Regions from separate parts of the Streptomyces sp. NPDC003327 genome, predicted to be linked through region 1. Evidence: riboswitches for the same ligand, from Rfam matches in the RefSeq annotation. Region 1 holds a riboswitch; the other holds the start of a gene.
What was found. A riboswitch is a leader RNA that binds a small molecule or an ion and turns the genes downstream of it on or off. The one in region 1 is predicted to bind glycine.
Positions count from the first base shown of each region.

Region 2: it holds a riboswitch for glycine, as region 1 does, so the genes downstream of both, gcvP (aminomethyl-transferring glycine dehydrogenase) here and gcvT (glycine cleavage system aminomethyltransferase GcvT) in region 1, are expected to answer to the same signal.

Region 1 is NZ_JBSFSA010000067.1:15,295-19,096, forward strand. It holds gene glyA (serine hydroxymethyltransferase) at 1-515, opposite strand, end outside; gene gcvH (glycine cleavage system protein GcvH) at 548-928, opposite strand; gene gcvT (glycine cleavage system aminomethyltransferase GcvT) at 1,006-2,121, opposite strand; glycine riboswitch at 2,184-2,282, opposite strand; glycine riboswitch at 2,283-2,383, opposite strand; gene ACWDVG_RS30080 (AAA family ATPase) at 2,543-3,199, shown strand; gene ACWDVG_RS30085 (enhanced serine sensitivity protein SseB) at 3,354-3,802, shown strand, end outside.
Region 2 is NZ_JBSFSA010000058.1:9,187-12,988, forward strand. It holds gene ACWDVG_RS28950 (DNA polymerase IV) at 1-1,300, shown strand, start outside; gene ACWDVG_RS28955 (PRC-barrel domain-containing protein) at 1,364-1,750, opposite strand; glycine riboswitch at 1,852-1,950, shown strand; gene gcvP (aminomethyl-transferring glycine dehydrogenase) at 2,129-3,802, shown strand, end outside.

The DNA of each region.
Region 1 (3,802 bases):
GCGATGATCACCTTCGGGCGGTGCTCCTTGGCGAGGCGCTCGACCTCGGCCATGTCGACCAGACCGGCCTCGTCCACGTGGTACGCGACCACGTTGAACTGCTTGCCGGAGAAGTTCAGGCGCATGCCGTGGGTGAGGTGGCCGCCGTGCGCGAGGTCGAGACCCAGGATCGTGTCGCCGGGCTGGGCGATCGCGAACAGCGCGGCCTGGTTGGCGGAGGCGCCGGAGTGCGGCTGCACGTTGGCGTACTCGGCGCCGAACAGGTCCTTGACGCGGTCGATGGCGATCTGCTCGGCCACGTCGACGTGCTCGCAGCCGCCGTAGTAGCGGCGGCCGGGGTAGCCCTCGGCGTACTTGTTGGTGAGGACGGAGCCCTGGGCCTCCATGACCGCGACCGGAGCGAAGTTCTCCGAGGCGATCATCTCGAGGGTGGACTGCTGGCGGCGGAGCTCGGCGTCGACGGCGGCGGCGACGTCCGGGTCCAGCTCGTGGAGGGGCGTGTTCAGAAGCGACATGAATCGATCCCTTGGGGGTCTCGGGCCCGGTCTCAGTTCCCGGCGGAGAACGCGGCGTACTCGTCGGCGGAGAGCAGATCGTCCGGCGTCTCCGCGACGCGCACCTTGAAGAGCCAGCCACCCTCGAACGGAGCCGTGTTCACCAGGGACGGGTCGTCCACCACGTCCTGGTTGGCGTCGACGACCTCGCCCGTCACCGGGGAGTACAGGTCGCTGACGGACTTCGTCGACTCCAGCTCGCCACAGGTCTCGCCCGCGGTGACGGTGTCGCCCACCGAGGGGAGGTCGGCGTAGACGACGTCACCGAGCGCGTTGGCCGCGAACTCGGTGATGCCGACGGTCGCGACGCCGTCCACGACGTCCGACAGCCACTCGTGCTCCTTGGTGTAACGCAGCTGCTGGGGGTTGCTCATGACCTGATTCTCCTGTATCGGGTGAGTGCTGATGAACGCGGGTCTCGCGGGCTGAGACCCGGGATGGGACGACTGCGTCACTTACGGCGCTTGTAGAACGGCAGTGCCACGACCTCGTACGGCTCGTGGGTGCCGCGGATGTCCACACCTACACCCTCGGTGCCGGGCTCGGCGTGCGCCGCGTCCACGTACGCCATCGCGATCGGCTTTCCGAGCGTCGGGGACGGGGCGCCCGAGGTCACCTCGCCGATCACCTCGCCGCCCGAGACCACGGCCATGCCGGCGCGCGGGACGCGGCGGCCCTCGGCGACCAGGCCGACCAGCTTGCGCGGCGGGGCGGTCTCGGCGCGCTCGGCGGCGGCCTCGAGCGCCTTGCGGCCGACGAAGTCGCCCGGCTTCTCGAACTTCACGACGCGGCCGAGACCGGCGTCGAAGGGGGTGAGGGAGGTGGTCAGCTCGTGGCCGTACAGCGGCATGCCCGCCTCCAGGCGGAGCGTGTCGCGGCAGGACAGGCCGCAGGGGATGAGGCCGACGCCCGCGCCCGCCTCGGTCAGCGCCCGCCACACGCCCTCGGCGTGCTCCGGCTTCAGGAACAGCTCGAAGCCGTCCTCGCCGGTGTAGCCGGTGCGGGCGATCAGGGCGGGCACGCCCGCGACCGTGCCCGGCAGGCCGGCGTAGTACTTGAGGCCGTCCAGGTCGGCGTCGGTGAGGGACTTCAGGATGCCGGGGGACTCCGGGCCCTGCACGGCGATCAGGGCGTACGCGTCGCGGTCGTCGCGGACCTCGGCGTCGAAGCCCTCGGCGCGGGCCACCAGCGCGTCCAGGACGACCTGGGCGTTGGAGGCGTTGGCGACGACCATGTACTCGGTCTCGCCGAGGCGGTAGACGATCAGGTCGTCGAGGATGCCGCCGTCCTCCTGGCAGATCATCGTGTAGCGGGCGCGGCCGTTGCCCACGGTGGAGATGTTGCCGACGAGGGCGAAGTCCAGCAGGTCGACGGCCTGCGGGCCGGTGACGGTGATCTCGCCCATGTGGGAGAGGTCGAAGAGGCCCGCCCGCGTGCGCACGGCGTTGTGCTCGTCGCGCTCGCTGCCGTAGCGCAGCGGCATGTCCCAGCCGGCGAAGTCGGTCATGGTCGCGCCCAGCGAACGATGCAGGGCATCGAGGGCGGTCAGACGGGGGGCAGTGCTCATCGGGTGGCTCCCGGGTCCCAGGGCTGGCGTGCAGGGCACGACATACATGACGGGTGAGGACGTCCTCCCCATCTGTCATGGAACCTGAGAGGTTCACCGGGGGCATCCCCGGCTTGCACCTTGGGTGGGGACACGCCAGGTGTCCCGCTTTTCAGATCTGCCTCATCCGCGCGGTACGGGGCCTGAGAGATTCAAGGGAGGGTCTTGCTCCTTCGGCGCCCGGCCGGATTGCTCCGGCCCGGGACTCTCCCGCGCGGATTCGAGCGGCCGGTATGCGATTGTGTGGCGCTGAGCGCGCCTGGCGGGCACATCATTGCATGCGGTGTCGGCGGGGCAAATCGCTTGTGCCTCATTACCGTTTCTTTACACTTCGTGGGGAAGGGTCTCCTCAGGTCTCCTGAGACCCGGCAGGGGGAGCACGATGAGGATCCAGCACACCGGCGCCTACGCGGCCGGCACCGGCATACCGGCTCAGCGCGCCCGCGCACGGACCCGCGGCCGGCTCCTGCGCGACCTGCGCGAGCGCGGCGGCCGCGGCCCCCGCGCGCTCCTCTTCGCCCCCGGCGACCTCGTCGTCGTCTCCGGCCTGCCCGGGAGCGGCAAGTCCACCCTCATGAAGCGCACCGCCGACGGCCGCGGCATCGACTCCCAGGACGCCCGCGAGCGCTGGGAGGCCCGGATGCCCCGCCGGCTGCCGTACGCCCTCTACCGCCCCCTGGTCCGGCTCGCGCACTACGCCGGGCTCCGCCGCGCCCTGCGCTCCGGCGCCGGCGTGATCGTCCACGACTGCGGCACCCAGTCCTGGGTCCGCGGCTGGCTCGCCCGCGAGGCCCGGCGCCGCGGCCGCGCCCTCCACCTCGTCCTGCTCGACGTCGACCCGGACACGGCCCGCTCCGGCCAGCGCGACCGGGGCCGCGGGGTCTCCGCCTACGCCTTCGCCCGCCACCGGCGCGCCGTCGGCAGGCTCCTGCGCGCCGCCGAGTCCGGCGGCCTGCCCCGCGGCTGCTCCTCGGTCACCCTCCTCGACCGCGACGCCGCGGACACCCTGCGGAAGATCGGGTTCCGGGAGGCGGTCTGAGCCCCCGCCCCCGGCGCTCGTACCCTTCTCTTCTGGCCACGGGGGTGGCCGTGCGGCATTAGGGTGCTGCGGGACGGAGGGCGGCGCGGGACGGCCGGGCCGGCCGCCCGGGGCGGCGCCGCACCGGAACCGGGCGAGAAGGGGACACAGGACCGTGGACGTGACGTGGCCGGGCAACGAGCTCGAAGAGGTCCTTGCCGCCTCACTCGGCAACCCCGCCGCCGGAGGCCGACTCGTCGAGGTGCTCGGCCGCAGCTCCGTCTGGGTGCCCCTGCCCAACGGCGGCGGCCCCGACAGCCCCGACCTGGACCTCCCCACCATGGAGATCGACGGCGCGGCCTACGTCCCCGTCTTCAGCTCCGAGGCCCAGTTCCTCGCCTGCGTCGGCACCCACATGTCGTACGCCGTCGCCCCCGCCCGCGACTTCGCCCGCGGCCTGCCCCCGCAGCTCGGCATCGCCGTGAACCCCGGCGGCACGGTCGGCGTCCCGCTGCCCCCGCCGGCCGTCGCCGAGCTGTGCCGCGTCGGGCGCACCCCGCTCGACGGGCCCGCCAGCGGCGGCCGCGTCCGCCTCTTCGAGCCGGACTGGCAGGACGACCCGGT
Region 2 (3,802 bases), on a different contig from region 1:
GGGCGTCGTCGCCACCGCGTCGTACGAGGCGCGGAGGTTCGGCGTCCACTCGGCCATGCCCATGGGGCAGGCGCGGCGGCTCGCGCCCAACGCCGCGTACCTCGTTCCCCGCTTCGCCTTCTACCGCTCGATCAGCGAGCAGGTCATGGGACTCCTCGGGCGGCTCTCCCCGCTGGTGGAACCGCTCAGCCTCGACGAGGCCTTCGTCGATCTGGAGGCCGGCGGGGTGGCCGAGGACAGTGCGGGCGCGCGGCTCGCGGGGGAGCGGCTGCGGGCCGACATCCTCGCGACGACCGGCCTCACCGGGTCGGTGGGGCTCGCCGGGTCGAAGATGCTCGCGAAGATCGCCTCGGAGGAGGCGAAGCCCGACGGGCTCGTCCTCATCGAGCCCGGGACGGAGCGGGAGCTGATCGGGCCGCGCTCGGTGCGGATCCTGCCAGGGGTCGGGCCCGCGACGGGCGAGCACCTGCGGCGGGCCGGGATGACCACGGTCTTCGACCTCGCGGAGGCGGGGGAGGACGAGCTCGTACGGCTTCTGGGGCGGGCGCACGGGGCCTCGCTGTACCGGATGGCCCTGGGGCACGACGACCGGCCCGTGGTGGCCGAGCGGGACGCCAAGTCGGTCTCGGTCGAGGACACCTTCGACGTGGACCTGCACGACCGGGTCCGGATCAGGATCGAGGTGGAGCGGCTCGCCGAGCGGTGCGTGGCGCGGTTGCGGGCCTCCGGGCACTCGGGGCGGACGATCGTCCTGAAGGTGCGGCGGTACGACTTCTCGACGCTGACCCGCTCCGAGACGCTGCGGGGGCCCACGGACGATCCCGTGGTGGTGCGGGAGGCGGCGGGGCGGCTGCTCGACGCCGTGGACACCACGGGGGGCGTGCGGCTGCTGGGGGTCGGGGTGAGCGGGCTCGCGGACTACACGCAGGAGGATCTGTTCGCGCAGGCCGCGGGGGCGGCAGGTGCCGGGCAGGGGTCAGGGGCGGCTGAGGCGGGCGGTGCCGGGGGTGAGGGGGCCACCGACTCCGGGGCGGCGGCCGAGGCCGGTGGAGCCCCGGCGCCCGCGGCGGAGGAACCGGCCGCCGAGCCGCACTGGTCGCCCGGACAGGACGTACGGCACGCGGTGCACGGCGCGGGCTGGGTGCAGGGGAGCGGGGTGGGGCGGGTCACCGTCCGGTTCGAGGAGCCGTGGTCCGCGCCGGGGCGTGTGCGGACGTTCGCCGTGGACGACCCGGAGCTCTCGGCCTCGGAGCCGTTGCCGCTGGTGGGCGGAGCGCCGTGCACGGGCGAGGCGGCCTGAGCGGCCGCCGCCCGCCGACCCCGCGGGGGCCTGGGGGCGGGCGGCGGGCCGGGGCGGGTGGGGTCAGGTGCCGTCCCGGCCCGCCAGGCGGCCGAAGTCCGTGTCCGGCGCGTCCGAGGGCGGGGGCGGGAGGGCCAGGCTGTAGTGGCGGTAGAGCTGGAGCTCCTGTTCGGGGGAGAGGTGGCGGCCGACGCCGAAGTCCGGGGCGTCCCTGATGAGGGCCCGCTCGTACGGGATGTGGAGGCCGTCCCCGTCGAGTTCGCTCGGCTCCAGCGGGACGAACGCGTCCCTGCTGAAGAGGCCCGTCCGGACCGCCGCCCACTCGGGGACGCCGGTCGCGTCGTCCAGGTACACCTCGTCCACGGTTCCGATCTTGTGGCCGTTCCGGTCGTACGCCTTGCGGCCGATCAGGCTGCGCGGATCGATATCGGTCTGCACGGTCCCTCCAATTGGTCGCAACTGCTCTACACCCTACGAAAGTGCACTTCTGGGATGTCGGCCACTTGAGCGACGGAGGGGCACAACGGCGCTGGTAGGCTGGCTGTGGCTGTCGACCCCGTGCGGGAGAGTCCCCCGGAGAAACCTTCCGGTGGCGCCGAAGGAGCAAATCCTCCCCGGAATCTCTCAGGCCCCTGTACCGCGCGGACGAGGTCACTCTGGAAAGCAGGGCGGGCGTCCGACGGCACCCGCCCTCACCGACGGTGAAAGCCGGCGGGCCGCGAGGCGTGCCGGTGAAGCTCTCAGGTTGAGATGACAGAGGGGGAGGCCGTCCGGGCACCCGCGCCGAGGTGCCCCTCGCAGGTCGTGACGACCAGGAGGCCCCCGCACATGACCGCCAACCGCATCCCGCTCTCCGAGCTCGAGCAGGGCATTCCCTTCGAGCAGCGGCACATCGGGCCCGACGCCGAGGCCCGCGCCAAGATGCTCGCCCAGGTCGGCTACGGCTCGCTGGACGAGCTCACGGCCGCCGCGGTGCCGGACGTCATCAAGAACGCCGAGGCGCTCGGCCTGCCCGCCGCGCGCACCGAGGCCGAGGTCCTCGCCGAGCTCCGCGCCCTCGCGGACCGCAACCAGGTCCTCGCCCCGATGATCGGCCTCGGCTACTACGGGACCTTCACCCCGCCCGTCATCCTCCGGAACGTCATGGAGAACCCGGCCTGGTACACGGCGTACACGCCGTACCAGCCGGAGATCTCCCAGGGCCGCCTGGAGGCCCTGCTGAACTTCCAGACGATGGTCGCCGACCTGACCGGCCTGCCCACCTCGGGCGCCTCGCTCCTCGACGAGGGCACCGCGGCCGCCGAGGCCATGGCCCTCTCGCGGCGCGTCGGCAAGGTCAAGAACGGCGTCTTCCTCATCGACGCCGACGCCCTGCCGCAGACCATCGCCGTGATCGAGACCCGCGCCGAGCCGACCGGCGTCGAGGTCGTCGTCGCCGACCTGTCGGCCGGCATCCCGGCCGAGGTCGCCGAGCGCGGCGTCTTCGGCGTGCTGCTCCAGTACCCGGGCGCCTCCGGCGCCGTCCGTGACATCAAGCCTGTCATCGACCAGGCCCACGAGCTCGGGGCGATCGTCACCGTCGCCGCCGACCTCCTCGCGCTGACGCTGCTCGCCTCGCCCGGCTCCCTCGGCGCGGACATCGCGGTCGGCACGACCCAGCGCTTCGGCGTCCCGATGGGCTTCGGCGGCCCGCACGCCGGATACATGGCCGTCCAGGACAAGCACGCCCGCTCCCTGCCGGGCCGCCTCGTGGGCGTCTCCGTCGACGCCGACGGCAACCGCGCCTACCGCCTGGCCCTGCAGACCCGCGAGCAGCACATCCGCCGCGAGAAGGCCACCAGCAACATCTGCACCGCCCAGGTGCTCCTCGCCGTCATGGCCGGCATGTACGCCGTCTACCACGGCCCCGAGGGCCTCAAGGGCATCGCCCGCCGCACCCACCGGTACGCCGTGATCCTCGCCGCCGGTCTGCGGGCCGGGGGCGTGGAACTCACCCAGGGCGCCTTCTTCGACACCCTCACCGCCCGCGTCCCCGGCAAGGCCGACGCGGTCGTGGCCGCCGCCCGCGAGGCCGGGGTCAACCTCCACCGCGTCGACGTCGACCTCGTGTCGATGTCCTGCGACGAGACCACCACCCGCGAGCAGCTCGCCGCCGTGTGGGCCGCCTTCGGCGTCACCGCCGACGTCGAGGCCCTGGACGCCGCGACCGAGGACGCGCTGCCCGTCGACGCGCTGCGCTCCGACGCGTACCTGACCCACCCGGTCTTCCACGCGCACCGCTCCGAGACGTCGATGCTGCGCTACCTGCGCAAGCTGGCCGACCGCGACTACGCGCTCGACCGCGGCATGATCCCGCTCGGCTCCTGCACGATGAAGCTGAACGCGACGACCGAGATGGAGCCGGTGACCTGGCCCGAGTTCGGGCAGATGCACCCCTTCGCCCCGGTCGAGCAGGCGCAGGGCTACGTCGCGCTCATCACCGAGCTGGAGGAGCGCCTCGCC